DNA from 3 places in the Sphingobacterium sp. BN32 genome. Region 3 is predicted to be linked to each of the others. Evidence: riboswitches for the same ligand, from Rfam matches in the RefSeq annotation. Region 3 holds a riboswitch; each other region holds the start of a gene.

Region 1 (6,610 bases), 170 kb from region 3:
AGTATTGTCCATAAGGAATTATATAATATTGATATATTTGCTAGGCTAACCAAAATAGTTGATATGTTGCGATGAAGCCCGAAGCGTTATGCCCACCACGGGGCGCTGAAGCCACCGGTTAAAATTTAAAATCGATGACTTAGGTTTTAGGATGGCCATCAATCAAAATACAGAAAGGATTTTTCATGAAAGCTGAACTGTTAGATTTTAAGATTGAATCGAGCGATGAAATTTCTGCCCAGTTTTTAAAAAGGGAGATATTTTCATTTCGAGATGCTGCAAGATTTATACAAAATTTGGATTATGGACGAAATTCGGATAAAAACAACCTTAAAGCAGTTTTCATAGAAAATAAAGGAACCTGCAGCAGCAAACATACCCTCCTGAAAACTTTAGCAGTTGAAAATGGTTTCTATGGTATACAGCTGACTATAGGAATTTTTAGAATGAATGGTGAAAATACGCCGAAAATTAAGGATCGGTTATTAAAATATGATATCGATTTTATTCCCGAAGCACATACCTACCTCAAATACAAGGGACAGTATTTTGATTATACGAGAACAGGATCCTCTGCAAACGACTTCTTAGACGACCTTCTTTTTGAGGTTGAAATCCAACCGAACGAAATTGGAGAAGAAAAAGTAAAAATTCACCAAACGTTCTTAAATAACTGGGTGGATAAGAATCCTGAATTAAAATATTCAGCAAAAGAAATATGGGACATTCGTGAAGAATGTATTGCGGATCTTTCTAAATAATTCGTAATTTCTAACAATTATGCAAAAACTATCAACGATACTTTCAATCGCTATTTTATTAACTTTCACGCAGTGCAACTCAACGAGTAATTCGGCAATAAACAATTCCGAATTAGACACTACAGCTCAGCGGGTTGATTCGCTCGCATTAACGGAAAACCCCAGAGGAATCGAGGAAAATCAGCCCGACAGCCTTGTTGAGGGCCATATACTGTTACCAGCGAGCTATCGGATATGGGAGCAATCGGAATCCATCAGCAATATTATGGACAGCACTTGGCTTGCCCTTTATAAAAAAGGAGATCAATTCTTTATCGGCAAGATCAAATATAAGATTGAACATGCAGCCGAAGAGCCTTGCTCTGGCCAGCCTACAGAGACGATTCTACCGGAATACCGGACATACGCATTTTTCAATTTACAAGAAATGAAAGCTGGGGCAATCGATAGTATTTCAATTCAAAATTCAGTTCTGAATCCAAATGAAAGCTCTTCTTTTTCCTTCAACGGAAAGCAGTATAGCATCAAAGCCTCAGGAAGAGCTTTTGACGATCGTGAAAAGAATGGTGCCGGATTTTATAAGCTGGAACTCTATGAGGACAATCGATTAAGCCGTGTGATACTACAGCAAGATCAGTACAACGACACCCACACCGAAATTCAGTTCATTAGCGACTTTGATAAAGACGGGAAGCCAGACTTTATCTTTTCGAGTCCGAGAGATTATGAAGAGGAACGTGTAATTATCAACCTGTCCAATTCGCCTTATGCGTTTGAAGGCAGTCGGCAATTCGATTGCTAATTATCGTCCGTTCAACAAACTATGTTGGCTCGCAGTAAAGATATTACGAAAAACAATGTTAATCTCCTGCTCTGCTTGCGAAGCACGAATACCTAGTAGCGGAAATAGTTCTACGACCTGCAATCGCATATCCTTGACAAACGCTCTGGAAAAGCTCGCTAAATCCTCATATGGACCGTTATTACCTTCGAAATTGCTAGCAATAACATTCGCCCATATCGTCTTCGCCAGTGCGAAAACATGTTCTCTGCGTGCATTAAAATCAGTTTGTATAGTATCTAGCAGTTTGAACCTTTCCTTGCTGTATTGGCTCGCCCAATTCGGATCTTTAGACTTTTCGAAAAAATACTTCTCCACCAAATCTAGGAAACGGCGAAACATACCTACATAATTCACCAATAGAGTAATCTCTGCGAATGGCATAAAAGGGATATCAAACAATGGCGAATCCGATTTCTTTGCCGCAGGATCTAACAGGAACGCATTATTCTTTGCAACCTTTATATTTTGAAGCGAGAAACTATGGCTCGCGGTACATTCCAATCCAAATGACGTCCAATCATAATGAATCAATACCTGATCACGTGGTACAAAAAACGAAGATACCACTTGTTCCCCATCCTCATTGAGCACCGGCACGCCCTGATCCAATAAATTCGCATTTAAGGTAAAATGTGTCAAGTGTGGAGCGCCCGTAGCGTATTGCCACTCGCCCGAAAGGATATAATGTTCTCCATCCCAATTGGCAGTACCCGCAGCGCGACCACTCCCACCCCAGCAAACCGTTGGTTGACTGAAAATACCCTTCGCCAAGGATGGCTCCAAGAAGCCGGCGAACATATTGGCGCCAGAGCAAAGCGTTACTGTCCAGGTATAGCCTCCATCTACGTATGCCAGCTCTTCTAAAAGAGTCAAACCCTCTACCAGACTAGCTTCTAATCCGTCATAAACTTTCGGCACCCACAAGTTGAACCATTGGTTTTCATAGGCAAGCTTTAATGTGGCAGGCGCTAGTGATTTCATTTTAATCGCTTCAGCCTGCGACTCTTTAATAATTAGAATTTGTTCTGGAGTAAGCATGTGTAAGTTTTTCTTGATTTCGCATAATAAACTGCCATTTCAGGTAGCCGAAGATAGCAACAATAAATAAAAAGGAGGTCAACGCCGCAAATAGGTACAAATCTTTATGGACGAGCAATGGAATTGCAAAGGCATTGCTGATATTCAACAATATCCAATTCTCTATCTTTCGTTTGGCCAAGAGCCACATACCTGCCCATGCAGTCGAGGAAACCCAGGCATCCCAAACGGGAACATCCGAGTCCGTAAAATGACTCAATACCGAGTAAAGAACAATAAATCCAATAAAGACAATACCTAAAACAATCGTCCAATCTCGCTTATCGCAGCGCGTTATAGGCTGCTCCCGGGCTTCCTTATTCGTTACCCAATACCACCAACCATAAACGCTCATAATTAGGTAGTACATATTTAACGCAATCTCTGCGTAGAGTTTCGCACCGAAAAGCACATACATCCCTGATAGTATGCCGAGTATGCCGAAAAAGTAGTTAGACACTTTATTGTTCCTCGATAGAAGAACCTGAATGATGCTGCACACAACAGAGAACCGCTCCAGCGGCGTCGTTTGCAATAAGGCATCCCATAAATCCATAAAAAAAACACCCATAAATTATGTCCTCGAACAAAACTTATGGATGTTATATAGCAACAAGATCCTTTATCCCTACGCCAGCATTACCTGGATCAGGTTTTACCAATTAAGGTATTGGGTATAATCTCAGCCTATCCTAGCAAATGTAGGAGAAGCACCCCATAAGTTTAATAAAATCTATTTATCTAAATTCAACAAACGGTGCGTACGCTCGCGTGTCGATTGACATAGCGCTGCATCATCGTTAAGCTTTTTACCCCATGTAGGGATCATCTCACGCAATTTCTTGCGGTAGGAATCTGATTTCGCACGATCAGGAAAGCATCTCTTCAACAAGTTGATCATGATAGCAACCGAAGTAGAAGCACCCGGAGAAGCACCTAAAAGCGCTGCAATGGAACCGTCTGCACTAGAAACTACTTCCGTACCGAATTCTAGGATTCCGCCATGCTTAGGGTCTTTCTTAATCACCTGAACACGCTGACCAGCTTTTTCAATCTCCCAATCTTCCATTTTCGCGGTCGGCATAAACTGCTTCAACGCATCCAATTTATCCTGTGGCTTTTTCATCACTTCCGTGATCAAATATTTAGTTAACGGCAAGTTATCAAGTCCTGCAGATAACATCGGACGGATATTCGATAATTTAATCGACGCAGGTAAATCAAAGTAAGAACCTTTTTTCAAGAACTTAGTCGAGAAACCCGCATACGGACCGAACAACAACGCTTGCTTTCCGTCGATATAACGCGTATCTAAATGCGGTACAGACATCGGAGGAGCCCCTACCGAAGCTTTACCGTAGACTTTTGCATGATGCGCTTTAATGATATCCTCATTTGTACATCTCAACCATTGTCCACCAACCGGGAAACCACCATAGCCTTTAGCTTCAGGAATACCCGATTTCTCTAATAATAATAAAGAGTGACCACCCGCACCGATGAAAACAAACTTCGCAAGAATCTCACGCTTCTCGCCTGTTGCCAAATCTTTCACCTCGACTTCCCAACGACCATCATCCTCACGATCAATATCTTTCACCTCTTGATTCAATGAAAGCTTGATGTTATCTTTTCCATCCAAGTAGGAAACCAAATCTCTTGTTAAAGCACCGAAATTCACGTCTGTACCGATGTCCATCTTCGTCGCCGCAACTTGTTCATTGCTATCTCTACCGTTCATCATCAATGGTACCCAGTCTTGCAGCTGCTGCTTGTCTTCAGTATACTCCATACCTTTGAACAAGTTTTGTTGAGTCAATGTTTCAAATCTTGTTTTCAAGAAACGAACATCCTTCTCCCCAAAAACCGCCGACATATGTGGCACTTGACGTATGAAATGACTTGGATTCTTAATAATTCCTTTTTCAACTAGGTAAGACCAAAACTGCTTGGAAACCTCGTATTGCTCAGCGATATTGATCGCTTTGTCAATCTTAACAGAACCATCTGCTTGCTCCGGAGTATAATTTAACTCACAAAGTGCGGAGTGTCCAGTTCCGGCGTTATTCCATGCGTCGGAGCTCTCTGCGGCAACAACATCAAGACGTTCTAAAATCTCGATATTAATATCCGGACTCAACTCGTTTATTAAGGTGCCTAGTGTAGCACTCATAATACCAGCACCAATCAAAACGACGTCTACTTCCGTTTTCTTAGTTTTCTTACCCATGTGATTTTTAAATGAGTTACAAAATTAATATTCGCATTATATATAAGCGAATAATTTTGTCAGAAACATATCAGATATTTGTGATTTTATCAAAAATACCCAATTAACATTAGCGATATGCATATTTTTGACCTTAAAAAATAAATCCAAGCCTTCCTATTCGTCAACATTTTTTGTATTATGCAGTTTATTTTCCACTTTTGTGGTTAATTAAGTAAGCATTTAATAAGAATACATATGAAATTGTTAGCCGGAAAAACAGCCTTGGTAACAGGTGCATCAAAAGGAATAGGAAGAAAAATCGCTGAGGTATTCGCTCAGCATGGCGCAAATGTCGCCTTCACTTATTTATCATCTGTTGAAAAAGGACAAGCTCTAGAACAAGAGCTTCAGGCCTTTGGAACCCAAGTAAAAGGCTATCGCTCGGACGCCTCGAAATTTGATGAAGCCGAGAAATTAATCAATGATATCGTTGCTGATTTTGGAACGCTTGATATCGTAGTAAACAACGCCGGTATCACAAAAGACGGCTTACTTATGCGTATGACAGAAGAAAACTGGGACGAAGTCATCAACGTCAACTTGAAATCGGTCTTCAACGTATCGAAAGCAGCTTCGAAAGTGATGATGAAGGCGCGCAAAGGCAGCATCATCAACATGAGCTCCGTAGTAGGTGTTCAAGGGAATGCCGGACAGGCAAATTATGCCGCTTCTAAAGCGGGTATCATCGGATTCTCAAAATCCCTAGCTAAAGAATTAGGATCAAGAAATATCCGTACCAATGTTATTGCGCCAGGATTTATCCGCACCGAAATGACAGACGTATTAGACCCGAAGGTGGTTGAAGGATGGGAAGCAAACATCCCATTGAAACGCGCCGGAGAACCTGAAGATGTTGCAAACGCTTGTGTATTTCTAGCATCTGACCTATCAGCTTACGTAACTGGACAAGTAATTCCAGTAGATGGCGGTATGTTGTAGTAGCATTTAATAATTAGGAGAGGTACGAAGCAATCTTTGATAAATCAACAGATTATTTCGTACCTCTTTTCTTTTGGAAAAATTATAAAGATAGCTCCTTTATAAACGTTTCAGCATCCACGTAACCTACTAAACGCTTTAATTCGTGATTTTCAGAACTAAGTACCAAGTAAGTTGGATAGGCCTCAACCTTATATTTTTCAATTAATACCTTTCCTAATTCCGACTCACCATCTATTTTTATCGCTACGAAACTCTCTTTAAATAAACCGCCTACGATTTCTAAAGGAAACACTTCGATATCCATTCGTTTACAGGGGCCGCACCAAACCGCATAGAAATCAACAAAGACTTTTTTGCTTTCTCTTTCGGCTTTAGCAAACGCAGCAGATAGTGGCAATGCTTCAAATTTAACCCCATTCCTCCGACCTACATTCTTAATGATATTTATAGAACTCGTTAATCTCTTTTGATAAAACTCATTTTGATAGGGCAGAAATTTCTCCATTAGCTCTACTTGCTTCCGGTTAATAGCTAAGGAATCGGCACTTAGATTTGGTTTGAATTTTTCAAATTGAAAAAACTGCTGAATAGGCTTGAGATTCGGTAATTCCTTTTCCAACTCTGATAAGAATGCTAATTCAGATAGATCTGCATGTCTAAGTGAAGCGATTTTAAACAAAGGTTTGACTTCTTCATCATGTTCAATCTTTGCCT
Region 2 (6,610 bases), 1.4 Mb from region 3:
AACCAATATATCAAAGTTTCCGAAAGTGGAATCTCAGACCCTCATACCATCAATGAATTGAAGAAAGCAGGGTTCCAGGCATTCCTGATTGGCGAAAACTTTATGAAAACAGAAAACCCGATGTTGGCAATTCAGGAGTTTACAGAACAAGTTAAGCAGGGCTAGTTCATATCTGCAAGCAGACAGCTCCCATCTAGAGACTATTCATACCCAATGCATACCCCTTTCGAAGCGCTTATGAAAGGGGTTTGTATTGGGTTTGTATTGGGTTTAAAAGGGTTCTGTGTCGAAGCAGGTCTGAAGCAATCTTGTCTCTGAACAGGCGATTGTCAGCTGAATCTCCCATCTATGCAGCTCGCGGCCAGTTTACTATGAAAAAAAGAATTTTGCTTACCTTTGTAAAAATTTTCAACAAAAATGTCAGTAAAGATTGGTGAACATATTGATTTAGGGGAATTTCCATTGTTGCTTGCACCGATGGAAGATGTGAGCGATCCACCGTTCCGTTTTGTGTGTAAACAAAATGGGGTTGATATGATGTATACGGAGTTCATCTCTTCGGAGGGATTGATCCGTGATGCGGCGAAGTCGAGACAGAAGTTGGATATTTTCGAATACGAGCGACCTATCGGGATACAGATTTTCGGATCGGATATTGAGCACATGCGTCAATCTGCCGAAATCTGTTCAGCGGCGAATCCGGATCTGATCGATATTAACTATGGTTGTCCGGTAAAGAATGTGGCATGCCGTGGTGCTGGCGCCAGTTTATTGCAAGACATCGATAAGATGGTGGCGATGACCAAAGCCGTTGTTGAGGCTACGCATCTTCCGGTTACTGTAAAAACACGCTTGGGATGGGACGACAGTACGAAGAACGTGTATGAAGTTGCAGAGCGACTTCAGGATATTGGTATAAAAGCCTTATCTATTCACGGTAGAACGCGGGCGCAGATGTATAAAGGCCAGGCAGACTGGTCGATGATTCGCGATGTAAAGCGCAATCCGCGCATCAAGATTCCTATATTCGGAAACGGAGATGTAGATTCTGTGGATAAAGCAGCCGCTTGGCGTCAGGAATATGAGGTGGACGGCATTATGATCGGTCGTGCATCCATCGGTTACCCTTGGATTTTCCGCGAGGTGAAGCACTTTTTCGAAACAGGTGAGCGATTAGAAGGGCCAACCGTTGCTGAACGTGTTGAAGTGTGCCGCACACACCTGACAAAGTCAATCGAATGGAAAGGCGATAAGACGGGCATCTTCGAAATGAGAAGGCATTATGCCAACTATTTCAAAGGTATCCCTAACTTTAAAGAGTACAGAATGAGACTGGTAGAGCTAATGAAGTATGATGAAATCATCGAAGTCTTAGAAGAAATAAAGCATAATTTTGCTGAGGAAGTCGCTTAAAAAGCGACTTTTCTTTTGCTATTGTATCTCGTCGAATTCCTTTGCTGTATTTCTCTTGAAGAAAGTTAAACGCGGCGCTCCATTGTTTATCGCCTGCGCAAAACCCTCAACAAGGTATTCTTTTCCAAGTAGGCTACTGCAGCTAGGAATACTATAAACAACAGGTTTCCGATCCAAAAATGCAGATGGAATGCTGCAAAAGCGATTCCTACGCCCAAGAACATATAAACGCTGATTTTCTTCAAGTTGTAGGGTATGCTGTAGTTCTTCTGACCCCATACATAGGATAGCGTGACCATCAACAAATAGGTAATGGTCGTGGATATGGCAGCACCTACATAAGAATAGGTTGGAATAAGGGCAAAGTTCAATATAATGGTCGCTAAGGCACCAATCCCGGAGATATAAAGCGCATATCTTGTCTGATCCGACAGCTTGTACCATACCGATAAATTCATGTATATGCCCAACAGAACGTAGTTCAGGAGCAATACCGGAACAATGAAGAGTCCCGACCAATAATTCTGTTCACCCCCCTCTTTGCTCGGAATGAAATGCTTTAACCAATCAATATTCGCACAAATCCCCACCATCACGACCAGCATCGCTATGATAAAATACTCCATAATCATGGCGTAGGTTTTCCTGGCGTTCTCGTTTTTGGAATAACTGAAAAAGAAAGGCTCAGCGCCTAGTCGAAAGGCCGTGACAAACAGATTGAGGAATACGGCAATTTTAGCGACAGCGCCATAGATTCCGAGTTCACTATCTCCCCGTTCGCCGGGAATTAGGCGAGGCAACATCATCTTATCTAAATTCTCATTGATAATAAAGGAGATATTCGCAATCAGGATCGGAAATGTATAGCTTAACATCTGTTTCACCAATGCGCCCTCTACGCGGAATCGGAAACTGATCATCTGCGGAATCAGCATCACGAGCGTAACGACGGATGCGATCAGGTTTGCTATGAACACATTGCCCAGCCATCCTTCACGAAACCAGCCCGAAGCAAACTCTCTCCAGGACGTATATTCGCTCGTTAGATAGGGCAAGAAGTAAAGGAAAAACAGGATAAAAAAGACGTAGATCAGGATGTTCGCAATCTTGATTGCACCGTATTTGATGGGTCTACCTTCCGCACGGAGCTTGGCAAAGGGCACTACCGCAAGTGCATCAGCAGCAAGGATTACCGCAAAATATTTTACGAAAGTGACATATTCGGCTACATTCTGCCCATTGCTCAGCCAGGACCCAATTGGGTTAGCAAACGTTAAAACCGTGAGCACAAACAGCGCACTACTTACTATCGTAACGAAGAAACTGGTATCAAAGACTTTTTGCTTGTCGCCTTCCACTTTCTGCAGGTAGCGGAAATAGGTGGTTTCCATTCCGAATGCGAGAATCGCATTGATCATGGAAGCGTAGGCATATAGATTGGTAAAAACGCCGTAAACTGCTGTTGCAAACTTTTTGGTCAGCAGTGGGGTCATTAAAAAACTAAGCATACGGGATAATATGGTGGTGAGACCATATATCGCCGTATCGCTTATAAATTTCTTTACTACCGACACCTTACTTGATTTTTTTGATGACTTCGAAGTTCTTGAAATGCTTTAGTTCCGTTGTTTCGGTAACTTCTACAGCTTCAACTTCCGCGTCGTAGGGACCTTCCTTGCAAAAGTCCAGCAGAAAATCTAAGGCCATGGCATCTCCTTCGGCCTCCAAATAGACGGTTCCGTCAGGCTGATTCAACACAAATCCCTTTACGCCTAACTGATCGGCAACCGCTTTCGTAGAGGCACGAAAGTACACCCCTTGTACTTTTCCTTTGACCAAAACATTCAAATGCTTCATGGTTACAAAGGTAAAAGAAGAATTAGAAAAAGCTATCGGATTCGCTTAACTTTAATTTTGGGATCCAGCTTAAAGCTTTCCATACCTTCTAATAGAACAAGACCTGGTTTTTTGCCCTCTTCTAACGATCCTAATTCATGGTCAACATTCAGTGCTTTCGCTCCGTTGATTGTTGCCCATTTAATCGTTTCGTTAAAATCAAGATGTGGATATTCAGCGTGAAGCACTTTTAGCTCGTCCAAAATATCTAGCGATGTATTGGATGCTAAGCTATCCGTACCGATCACGATTTCATGGCCTCCCAACAGGAAGTTCTCCACTTTTGGCAGCCTGTTCTCGATGTATAGATTCGCTTTAGGACACAAGCAGAAATATACTTTTCTACCCATGCGATCTACAAAATCTAAATCTTTAATGGAGGTGTATGTATTGTGAACTAAGATTAGTTTATTCTTTGTGGGAATATAGGGTAAGAATGACTGCAGCGAGTTTCTAGCTTGCGCACGGAAACCATCAACAGAAAGCTTCATCTGCTTATAAAAATCGATGAATTCTCCTTTATTATATCTAAAAAGCTTGTTTTCCTCATCGCTTTCCTGATTGTGAATACTGATGATATTATCCTCTCCAACGACTTTCTTAAACGTTTTGAATAAGTTTTTCGAGCAGGAGTATGGTGCATGCGGTGTGATGGACGATCTTTTGTAGTCGAAATGGAATTCAATTTCTTTCGCTTGATCAATGCGTGCATCCACATCAGTATCCGTCATCGCCATCACCTCGATAAACGTATGGTATTGAATCGGACTATTTTCTTTTATTTTGGCCGACACGGCAGAATTGGCATGGTCCCCTACTGCTTGAATACCATTTTCATACATGGCTTTATCCGCAGCTTCCATTGCCTTATCAACTGCCTTTTCCTTCGCTCCACGCTCGGTCATTACCTTCATTAAGAATTGAGGTAAGCCCGTGTGTTGCGGAACAACGCCTTCCATATGCGAGAGTTCGAGATGACAGTGTGCATTTACGAAGCCAGGAATTAGGGCTCCTTTCAAAAATTCTACTTTTGAATCGTCGACTTCACCTTGGTTGTAAATCCCCTTAATTGTTCCATGGTCGTCCATTGCTACGATTCCTTTTTTTATTGCAGGGCCAGTTACTGGAAATACAATATCAGCAGCATAATACTTCATAAATTTTTTAAAACCGTTTTGTTAAAGTTAGCGTAATTCACCCCAGAGGGTTATATAACAGGCAATTTACAAATTTTTCAATAAATGTTAACTAATAAAACAATAATTACAAATTTGTTACAATACCTTACCGATTTTGATTAAAGCTAATAAAAGGTTAATTTTGTCTCATCATATAGGGGTGCCTTGTTGTTCGACAACACAAATAAAGGCTGAGAATATACCCAGCACCGCTTTGTAAAAAGTAGTGCGTACCTGATCTGGATAATGCCAGCGTAGGGAGAGGGCGGTTAAATAAGGGCTATTGTAACCCCTTGCAATAGTGAAGTTTAACTCATTTACACAAACACACATTATGTTAAAAAAGGTATGGGCGACAGTTGCCTTTTGCCACCTGATCATGTTGGGTTTTGCACAGCATGCATTGACTGTAAAAGTCAGTAACAGAGACCACGAACCACTCGCTGGAGCAACGGTAAAATTAGCTACAGAAACCGGTAAAACCGACCAAAACGGACTGTTGGTCTTTAGTAATTTAGCTACAAAAAATTATTTATTACAGGTAACATTTCTCGGATATCAAAATTATTCTGTACAGATTAATCCAAGCGAGCAAAGCAGTCTGAATGTTCAGTTAAAAGAAAGCTCCTTCGTGACAGAAGAGGTTTTCGTAACAGCAACTCGCGCGAAAGAAAATGCCGCGACGACCTACAAAAACATAGACAAGGATGAAATCCGTAAGAATAACTTGGGCCAGGATATTCCATTCTTGATCAATCAAACCCCCGGTGTTGTCGTTAGCTCGGATGCGGGTGCCGGCATTGGCTATACCAGCATGACGGTACGTGGATCGGACAACGAACGTATTAACATCACTTTAAATGGCATACCACTGAATGATGCGGAAAGCATGGGTAGCTTCTTTGTGAATCTTCCGGATTTTGCTTCGTCCGTGCAAAGCATTCAGGTACAGCGTGGTATCGGAACTTCCACGAATGGAGCGGGTGCTTTCGGTGCTTCTTTGAACATCCAGACCGATGCACTTGAGGCAGAGCCTTATGCGGAACTAAACAACTCTTTCGGGTCATACAACTCCTGGAAGAACACGTTAAAAGTAGGTTCGGGATTAATTAATAATAAATATGCTTTTAATGCAAGATTATCTCGCGTAGCATCGGACGGCTATATCAATCGGGCAAGTTCAGATTTGAAGTCTTTTTACGTAGATGGAGGATTGTACACGGACAAGCATATACTAAAAGCGACAGTTTTTTCCGGAAAAGAAAAGACCTATCAATCTTGGTATGGTACGCCGGAACCTTTGATAAGCGGCGACTATACACGTCTGGTAGAGTACGCGGCGGCGATGGAACTGTACACACCCGAAGAACTTAACCGTTTGAAAGAGGAAGGGCGAAAATACAATTACTACACCTACGACAATCAAACAGATAACTACACCCAAACGCATGCGCATCTGCAATACACTTTTGAAGCAAGCGATAAACTGAATCTGAATGCAGCATTGCATTACACGCGCGGTGCAGGTTATTACGAGGAATTTCGTCCGGAGGATAAAATGATTCGCTACGGCATGGACACTGTCTTTCATGGACAGGATACCATCAGCCGTTCAGACCTTATTCGCCGTCGCTGGCTAGACAATCACTTTTATGGGGTAACTTATTCGGCAAACTATAAAGCGAACAGCAAGCTAAGCTTCATCTTTGGTGGGGCCTATAATCAATATCGTGGCAAGCATTATGGTGAGGTGATTTGGGCGCGATACGCGTCAAACAGTAACCTTGGCGATCGCTACTATTACAATGAGGCGGATAAGAACGACTTCAATTTCTTCGTAAAAGCCGACTATCGATTAGACAATTGGTTGTTTAATGCGGATTTGCAGTACAGAAATATTTACTACTTAGGCGAGGGGGATGATGATAAAGTGAAAGATCTTTATTTCAAAGACAAGCTTAACTTCTTCAATCCGAAGATTGGAGCAACTTACTTCATCAATTCGAACAGCAATCTTTATGCATCCTATGCATTTGCAAGCAAGGAGCCAAAGCGTTCGGACTATGTGGAAAATCCATTGAATGAATTCCCGAAACCGGAGCAGATGCAGAATGTGGAGGCGG
Region 3 (6,610 bases):
TTTTATTTAGAATAATTACAAATAATGGAGCAAATGTATTAGTTTTGACGGCTATGGAATATCAAATAGAGGATTAATAATATCAAAAAAAGGATATTTTGAAAACAATCTCCATTGAGAAATTTTACGGAAACGACTTATTATCAAAGCTTTTTGAACCCAAACCATCTGAATGTTGTAAATACGGTTTCCAACATCGTATCATAAAAAATGAGTTCGTAGAAGCTGCGCTTCAGTGCCTTTGTTTAGACGACATCATTATTTCGTATCAGGAATGGGATCTTAAGCAAGCCTTTCAGCTACTTATCAATCATCCCGAAGAACTCGTCAAATTGCAGTTTGAAATAGAGGGCGACTCGAAGTTTAGAAGTGATGATCTGAAGAAAATTGATATCCCGGAAGGGCATTATCAATTTATCTATATTCCCAATGCTAAGGGACATCTCGAATACTCCCGTTCCAGAAAGGTGCTGGATTTACATATCTCGCTGGAGCATTTACTGCAGTTCCTGACCTCCCAAGGCCTAAGCGATAAGGAAATTCGCGAACATCTCTTGATTAAACATTATAGTTTCTTCCGCTCGGCGATGAAGATTACCCCACAACAACATGCACTAATTAAAGAATTGCTAACTCACCAATATCAGGAAGGTTTTGCGAAAGAGTTTATCCGCATAAAAGCATTGGAACTGATCTATTCAGCATTTAAGGATAATGCGAAGACGGCTTCTGAAACGAAATGGCGAGTGGAGGATCGAACGATATTGTTAGAAATAAAAAACTATTTAGACTGCCACTTCCAACAAGAGCTGCACCTGAAAAGTATCTCGCGGCAGTTTGGAATCAATGAGTTTAAACTGAAGAATGCCTTTAAGGATCTTTTTCAGGATACAGTTATTAATTACGTTAGGAAACAGCGCCTGAAATATGCACATCACCTTTTGATGCATAGCAATATGGAGATTAAGGAGATTGCGTTTATCAGCGGGTTCAAATATGCGCATCATTTCTCGCAGGTATATCTGCAGCATTATGAGCGACTGCCAAGCGAAACAAGGCAAGCAATTAACAGGTAATTAGTTAGCTAATTTCAGCTCATTGCCAATTTTACTTGCCACGCTCTTGATTACGGGAGGGATTCCAAAACGGTCTAAATCCTTCCAGAATTCTTCGGTATACTTGCTTTTTTCTTCTAGGAATTGCCAGCGCTTATCGTTCGGCTTTAAAGCCTTGTATTCGGCCTTCGTTAGGAAGCTGCGCTCCATGACGTAAAATTCCGTAGAATAATCTCTTGGCATATAACCATGCTCCTTTTGCCTTTTTATAGATGCAGATACCGTAGACACTCGACTGATTAGATCCATAATGGAGGGATTCGTGTAGTTATTTCCCTGATAGGACTCTGAACGGGTGCTTTTGTACACATCGAATTTAATTCTGAAAAAACTGACATGTACTTTCTTCCCCGGCGGGAAGACATTGTAAAAAACCTGCGTATTGCCATCCGCTCCGACTTGGGAATAGCCCATTGCTAGGCCTTCATTTTCGATAACCGTGCGATTGCCACTATTCTTCAACTTCGCTCCCTTCACTCCCTCTATTGCTTCCAACAAGCTTTTCGATTGAATATTACCAATTGATGGTTTGAAATACATTAGAGATCCCTGCGTGTCTTTGAGCTCTTGATTCGCTTCTGCATTACTAAAAAGACGATATTGATGCAGTTCCATCTTCGACTTTCCTTTATTCTTATTGATCGGAATATAATAAGACACAATTCCATCATAGAGATAGCGAGGACGATTGTTGAAGGTCTCGTAATTCCTGAAATACCCCTTCAGCACTACATAGTCATATTTCTCGCGATCCATTACGGTCACCTCTTCCAAAGCGACACTCCGGGCTTGCATACGGATAACCTTTGCTTTCAGAAATTCAGCATAGGGTATATCTAAGTTCTGGTAAGAGATATGATTTAGCGTGATGGTCGATGCCTTCACTGCCTGTAAGGAATCCAAATGGATCTCGCCATTCAAATCCGATGAACCTATCAAGAGCCCGGAATCGGTGTAGACATTCGCACCAGCAATGCGGGTATTACTGAGGCTGTCAACGACTTGGATCTGTGCCTGAAGGCTACTTATGCTAAACAGTAGGGTAAATAGAAATATGGCAATTCTCATATGGAGCGGGTTTGATAGCGCTAAAGTATACATTTACTCGAATTGCCAGTATACAGATTAACATACTTTAACTGACGAATTAGTTCATTGGAAACCTTACTAAGGATTAAATATCAGCATGATAAAGACGATAAATAAAGTCAAGTGCATCAGTCCGATGATGGGCGAAGTTCTTCTCCCCATAAAACTCATTAAGCTAAGTAGTAGCGTCAAAACAAAAAGTATGGTTTCCGTTCCTGTTAGCCCAAAGAGTACCCTCTTGCCGGCTATCAATCCGACGATCAATACAGCTGGCACTGTGAGTCCAACGGTGGATACGAAAGCGCCATGACAAAGATTGATCGCTCGTTGGAACTCATTATTTAATGCAGCCTTGACGGCAGTCATCGATTCGGGTGTAAACACAATAATGGCAATCAGCACACCTCCTAATAACATTGGCAACTGGGCCGCTTGTATCCCATAGTCTACAACGACCGCCATATGATGCGATAGAAGAACAATCGGCAGTATCATCCCTAGAAGCACAATCGAGCGGATAAGAATTTCTGATTTAGCAGCGCTTGCGGTATGCGGAGTATCGCTCGCTTCCAAATCAGTATTGATGAGGGTATCAGTAAACCTAATCTCCATCTGGCCGGCTGGTGGCTGTATGTAATGATGGCGGTATTTCGTCATCTGGAAATATAGAAATGCTGCATACAACAATGCCACAAGACCTGAAAGAATAATCGCCTGCGTTGTGCTAAATGAACCATCGCCGGCTCCGCTGATAAAGTTGGGAAGCATCATCGAGATACCGCCGAGCATGATAATCATGCTGTGATAGGCCATGGCGCCCTGCGCATTGTACTCCTGCTCGCCGTATTTCATTCCGCCCAGTAACAGACATAATCCCATTACCAAATTCATAATAATCATCATGACCGAGAAAATGGAGTCTTTACCGATGCTAGGGTTTTCAGTTGGGCCTAACATAACGGCCGCAATTAATATGACTTCAATGGATACGATGGATAGCGTGAGTATCAAAGTACCGTAGGGTTCCCCCAGCTTATGTGCCAATTCATCGGCTTCTCTTACGACGCCGAAAGCGGCTCCCACTATGGTAGCCAACAATAGCACGAAGACTGCAACAGCAGTCCATCCGCCCATTTGCGCGCCCATCAAGTCATGTCCGAAAAAGCTGAAAATAGCAACGACTAGCCATACCAGTCCTAATCGAAGCCAAGTCGACATAGGAATGACCTCTCTGATGGATATTTTTTTTACCGTATTCATGATTCTATCTTTGCAATAATTTTAAACCTTGCAAAAATAGCACCTCTATCTTCCTCGAAAATTATCCTGGGATAATAAAAGGCTGGTTAAGATTACTTCTCTTTCCGAATCCGACTTAAACTGACAGGTGTCATTCGCAGGAAAGAAGCAATGTACTTAAGTGGAACACGCTGAAGCAGCGCCGGCGACTCTTCGACCAACTCATCGTAGCGCTCCTTCGCAGATTTTATCTGCGAAGAGATCCATCGCTTCTCCATCTTCAGCAGCTCCCCTTCCACGATTACTCTACCCAAATTGGCAATATGTATGTCGCGAAGGTATAAGGATTTCAACTTCTCAATGCCGATTCCATAGAGGGTGCTGTCCTCCATCAATTCGACATCTTCATAAGACTTCACCTGTTCTACATAGCTGCGCATCGACAATACGATATCACCTTCCAGTCCAAACCAAAACGTAATGTCCTGCTCAGGTTGTGGAGAATATGCCCGAACCAGGCCTTTTGTAAGAAAGTATACTTTGCGTTCCAAGCGGTCGGACTCGAGAAGGATATGCCCCTTTGAAAAACGGACTTCCTGCATCTCGTTTACCAAGAGTTCCAAAGAGGACGCAGGAAGCTCATAAAAATTGTTTAATAGTTGTTCAATTGTCATGGGTGAAGACGCAAACCTCTTATCTATCGGATCTGCACTCCTAAAATAGTAAGAATTAACGCAAATAGCGATAGAAATAGTAGTTAGTAGATAGTAGTTAGTGTAAAGACCTATGGTTGCCTTCATACTCCAGTCTTTATATAGCAAACCAGATATCCTGCTCATCATTTCATCCTTCCTTTCCTGGTTCAAGGCAAATCCCCCTATCAAACAAAAGATAAAACTTATTACAAATCAAATAAGTTACAGTATTTGCAATTGAATGCCATCTTTTCACCTCATTCTTAACTCATTCTTCCCTAAAATAATTGTTAATTAAAATAATATGCCTTATTTTAGCATTGACTTTAGGGGTGTCTGCATAAATGCAGGCTGAGATTTTACCCTTATAACCTGATCCAGATCATACTGGCGTAGGGAAAAGTAAGATGTCAACATGGGTGCCATATGCATCGATGTAGCCATTCCTAAAGTTTTTACCCATAAAAAACAATATAGGAATGGAACTAACAATCAATCAACAGTCCAAACATTTCGATAAAGCTCCGGAGAGTCTTGCTGCCTTGCTCGCATCAGAGTTTGCTGTGTTACGCAAAGGCACGGCTGTCGCTGTCAATAACAGAGTTATCCCTATGGTAGAATGGGCAGAAACTAGGTTATTCGACAAGGATCATATTCTAATCATCACCGCAACCCAAGGCGGCTAACGACTAAATAAAATCTAAAACACGATATGAAAGAACAAGGAATTTCACAGCAACCTTTCCCTAACTCAAAGAAGATTTATGTGCCGGGAAATATACATCCCATTCGCGTGGCCATGCGGGAGATTAGCTTAAGTAATACCAAGCTCAGCAATGGCGGTGAGGAAAAGAATCCTCCGATTACGCTATATGACACTTCAGGGCCGTATACCGATGAAGAATTGACGATAGATGTGCGCCAGGGTATATCACGCATTCGGGAGCAATGGATTCTTGATCGGCAGGATGTGGAAATCTTAGACGGTATCAGTTCAGAATATGGGCAAGCACGATTAGCAGATGATCGCCTGGATGAACTGCGATTCAGCTACAGCCATCGACCGATGCGAGCTAAGCCGGATGCGAATGTGACACAGCTACATTATGCTAAGCAGGGAATCATCACGGCCGAGATGGAATATGTGGCTATTCGTGAGAATCAGCGTATTGAGCAATTGGAGCATGCGACTCCGGGCATGGAGCAGCAGCATGAGGGCAATAGCTTCGGCGCCAATACCCCGAAGAATCGGATTACACCGGAGTTCGTCCGTGCGGAGATTGCTGCCGGTCGAGCGATTATCCCTAACAATATCAACCACCCAGAGAGCGAGCCGATGATTATCGGGCGTAACTTCCTCGTGAAAATCAACGCGAATATCGGCAATAGTGCTGTTACCTCCAGCATTGAAGAGGAAGTCGAGAAAGCGGTATGGGCATGCCGATGGGGTGCAGATACTATTATGGACTTATCGACCGGGAAGAATATTCATGAAACCAGAGAGTGGATCATCCGCAACTCGCCGGTTCCTATTGGTACTGTTCCAATCTATCAGGCGCTAGAAAAAGTAAAAGGCGTGCCGGAAGACCTGACCTGGGAGATATTCCGTGACACATTAATCGAACAAGCAGAACAAGGGGTTTCCTACTTCACGATACATGCAGGCGTTTTGCTCCGCTATATCCACTTAACGGCAAAACGCGTGACAGGGATTGTTTCCCGCGGTGGTTCCATCATGGCTAAATGGTGCTTATTCCACCATAAAGAGAACTTTCTATACACGCATTTCGATGAGATTTGCCAAATCATGAAGCAATATGATGTGGCATTCTCATTAGGTGATGGTCTACGTCCGGGTTCTATTGCAGATGCAAATGATGCAGCGCAGTTTGCAGAATTGGAGACGCTTGGTGAGCTGACGAAGATCGCATGGAAGCACGACGTCCAAGTTATGATCGAAGGACCGGGGCACGTTCCTATGCACATGATCAAGGAGAATATGGAAAAGCAGTTGGAGGAGTGTGACGAGGCGCCATTCTACACCCTAGGGCCATTGACAACGGATATCGCGCCGGGCTATGACCATATTACTTCAGCAATCGGTGCTGCCATGATCGGATGGTATGGCTGTGCGATGCTATGTTATGTGACACCGAAGGAACATTTGGGTTTACCCAATAAAAAAGATGTGAAGGATGGGGTCATTACCTATAAGTTAGCCGCGCATGCTGCCGACTTAGCAAAGGGTCATCCGGGCGCACAATATAGAGACAATGCCCTAAGCAAAGCCCGCTTTGAATTCCGATGGGAAGATCAGTTCAACCTTTCCTTGGATCCGGATACGGCGAGAGAGTATCATGACGAAACTCTTCCTGCTGATGGTGCCAAGATTGCACATTTCTGCTCTATGTGTGGACCTAAGTTCTGCTCAATGAAGATTACGCAAGAAATTAGAGAAGCAACCGAACAAGG

What was found. Region 3 has a riboswitch for thiamine pyrophosphate ahead of thiS (sulfur carrier protein ThiS). Riboswitches for the same ligand answer to the same signal wherever they lie in the genome.
Region 1: it holds a riboswitch for thiamine pyrophosphate, as region 3 does, so the genes downstream of both, pnuC (nicotinamide riboside transporter PnuC) here and thiS (sulfur carrier protein ThiS) in region 3, are expected to answer to the same signal.
Region 2: it holds a riboswitch for thiamine pyrophosphate, as region 3 does, so the genes downstream of both, QYC40_RS16165 (TonB-dependent receptor) here and thiS (sulfur carrier protein ThiS) in region 3, are expected to answer to the same signal.

What each region holds. Positions count from the first base shown of each region.
Region 1 is NZ_CP129963.1:2,247,398-2,254,007, forward strand. Features, by position in the region: gene QYC40_RS09400 (hypothetical protein) at 186-761, shown strand; gene QYC40_RS09405 (hypothetical protein) at 781-1,563, shown strand; gene QYC40_RS09410 (acyl-CoA dehydrogenase) at 1,564-2,643, opposite strand; gene pnuC (nicotinamide riboside transporter PnuC) at 2,612-3,253, opposite strand; TPP riboswitch at 3,290-3,410, opposite strand; gene QYC40_RS09420 (malate:quinone oxidoreductase) at 3,416-4,912, opposite strand; gene fabG (3-oxoacyl-[acyl-carrier-protein] reductase) at 5,150-5,893, shown strand; gene QYC40_RS09430 (thioredoxin fold domain-containing protein) at 5,976-6,610, opposite strand, start outside.
Region 2 is NZ_CP129963.1:3,805,495-3,812,104, forward strand. Features, by position in the region: gene trpC (indole-3-glycerol phosphate synthase TrpC) at 1-165, shown strand, start outside; gene dusB (tRNA dihydrouridine synthase DusB) at 418-1,413, shown strand; gene QYC40_RS16150 (lipopolysaccharide biosynthesis protein) at 1,500-2,987, opposite strand; gene QYC40_RS16155 (acylphosphatase) at 2,989-3,270, opposite strand; gene QYC40_RS16160 (amidohydrolase family protein) at 3,303-4,466, opposite strand; TPP riboswitch at 4,634-4,765, shown strand; gene QYC40_RS16165 (TonB-dependent receptor) at 4,822-6,610, shown strand, end outside.
Region 3 is NZ_CP129963.1:2,412,428-2,419,037, forward strand. Features, by position in the region: gene QYC40_RS10135 (AraC family transcriptional regulator) at 99-1,076, shown strand; gene QYC40_RS10140 (hypothetical protein) at 1,077-2,183, opposite strand; gene QYC40_RS10145 (calcium:proton antiporter) at 2,283-3,464, opposite strand; gene QYC40_RS10150 (Crp/Fnr family transcriptional regulator) at 3,557-4,243, opposite strand; TPP riboswitch at 4,457-4,554, shown strand; gene thiS (sulfur carrier protein ThiS) at 4,618-4,824, shown strand; gene thiC (phosphomethylpyrimidine synthase ThiC) at 4,851-6,610, shown strand, end outside.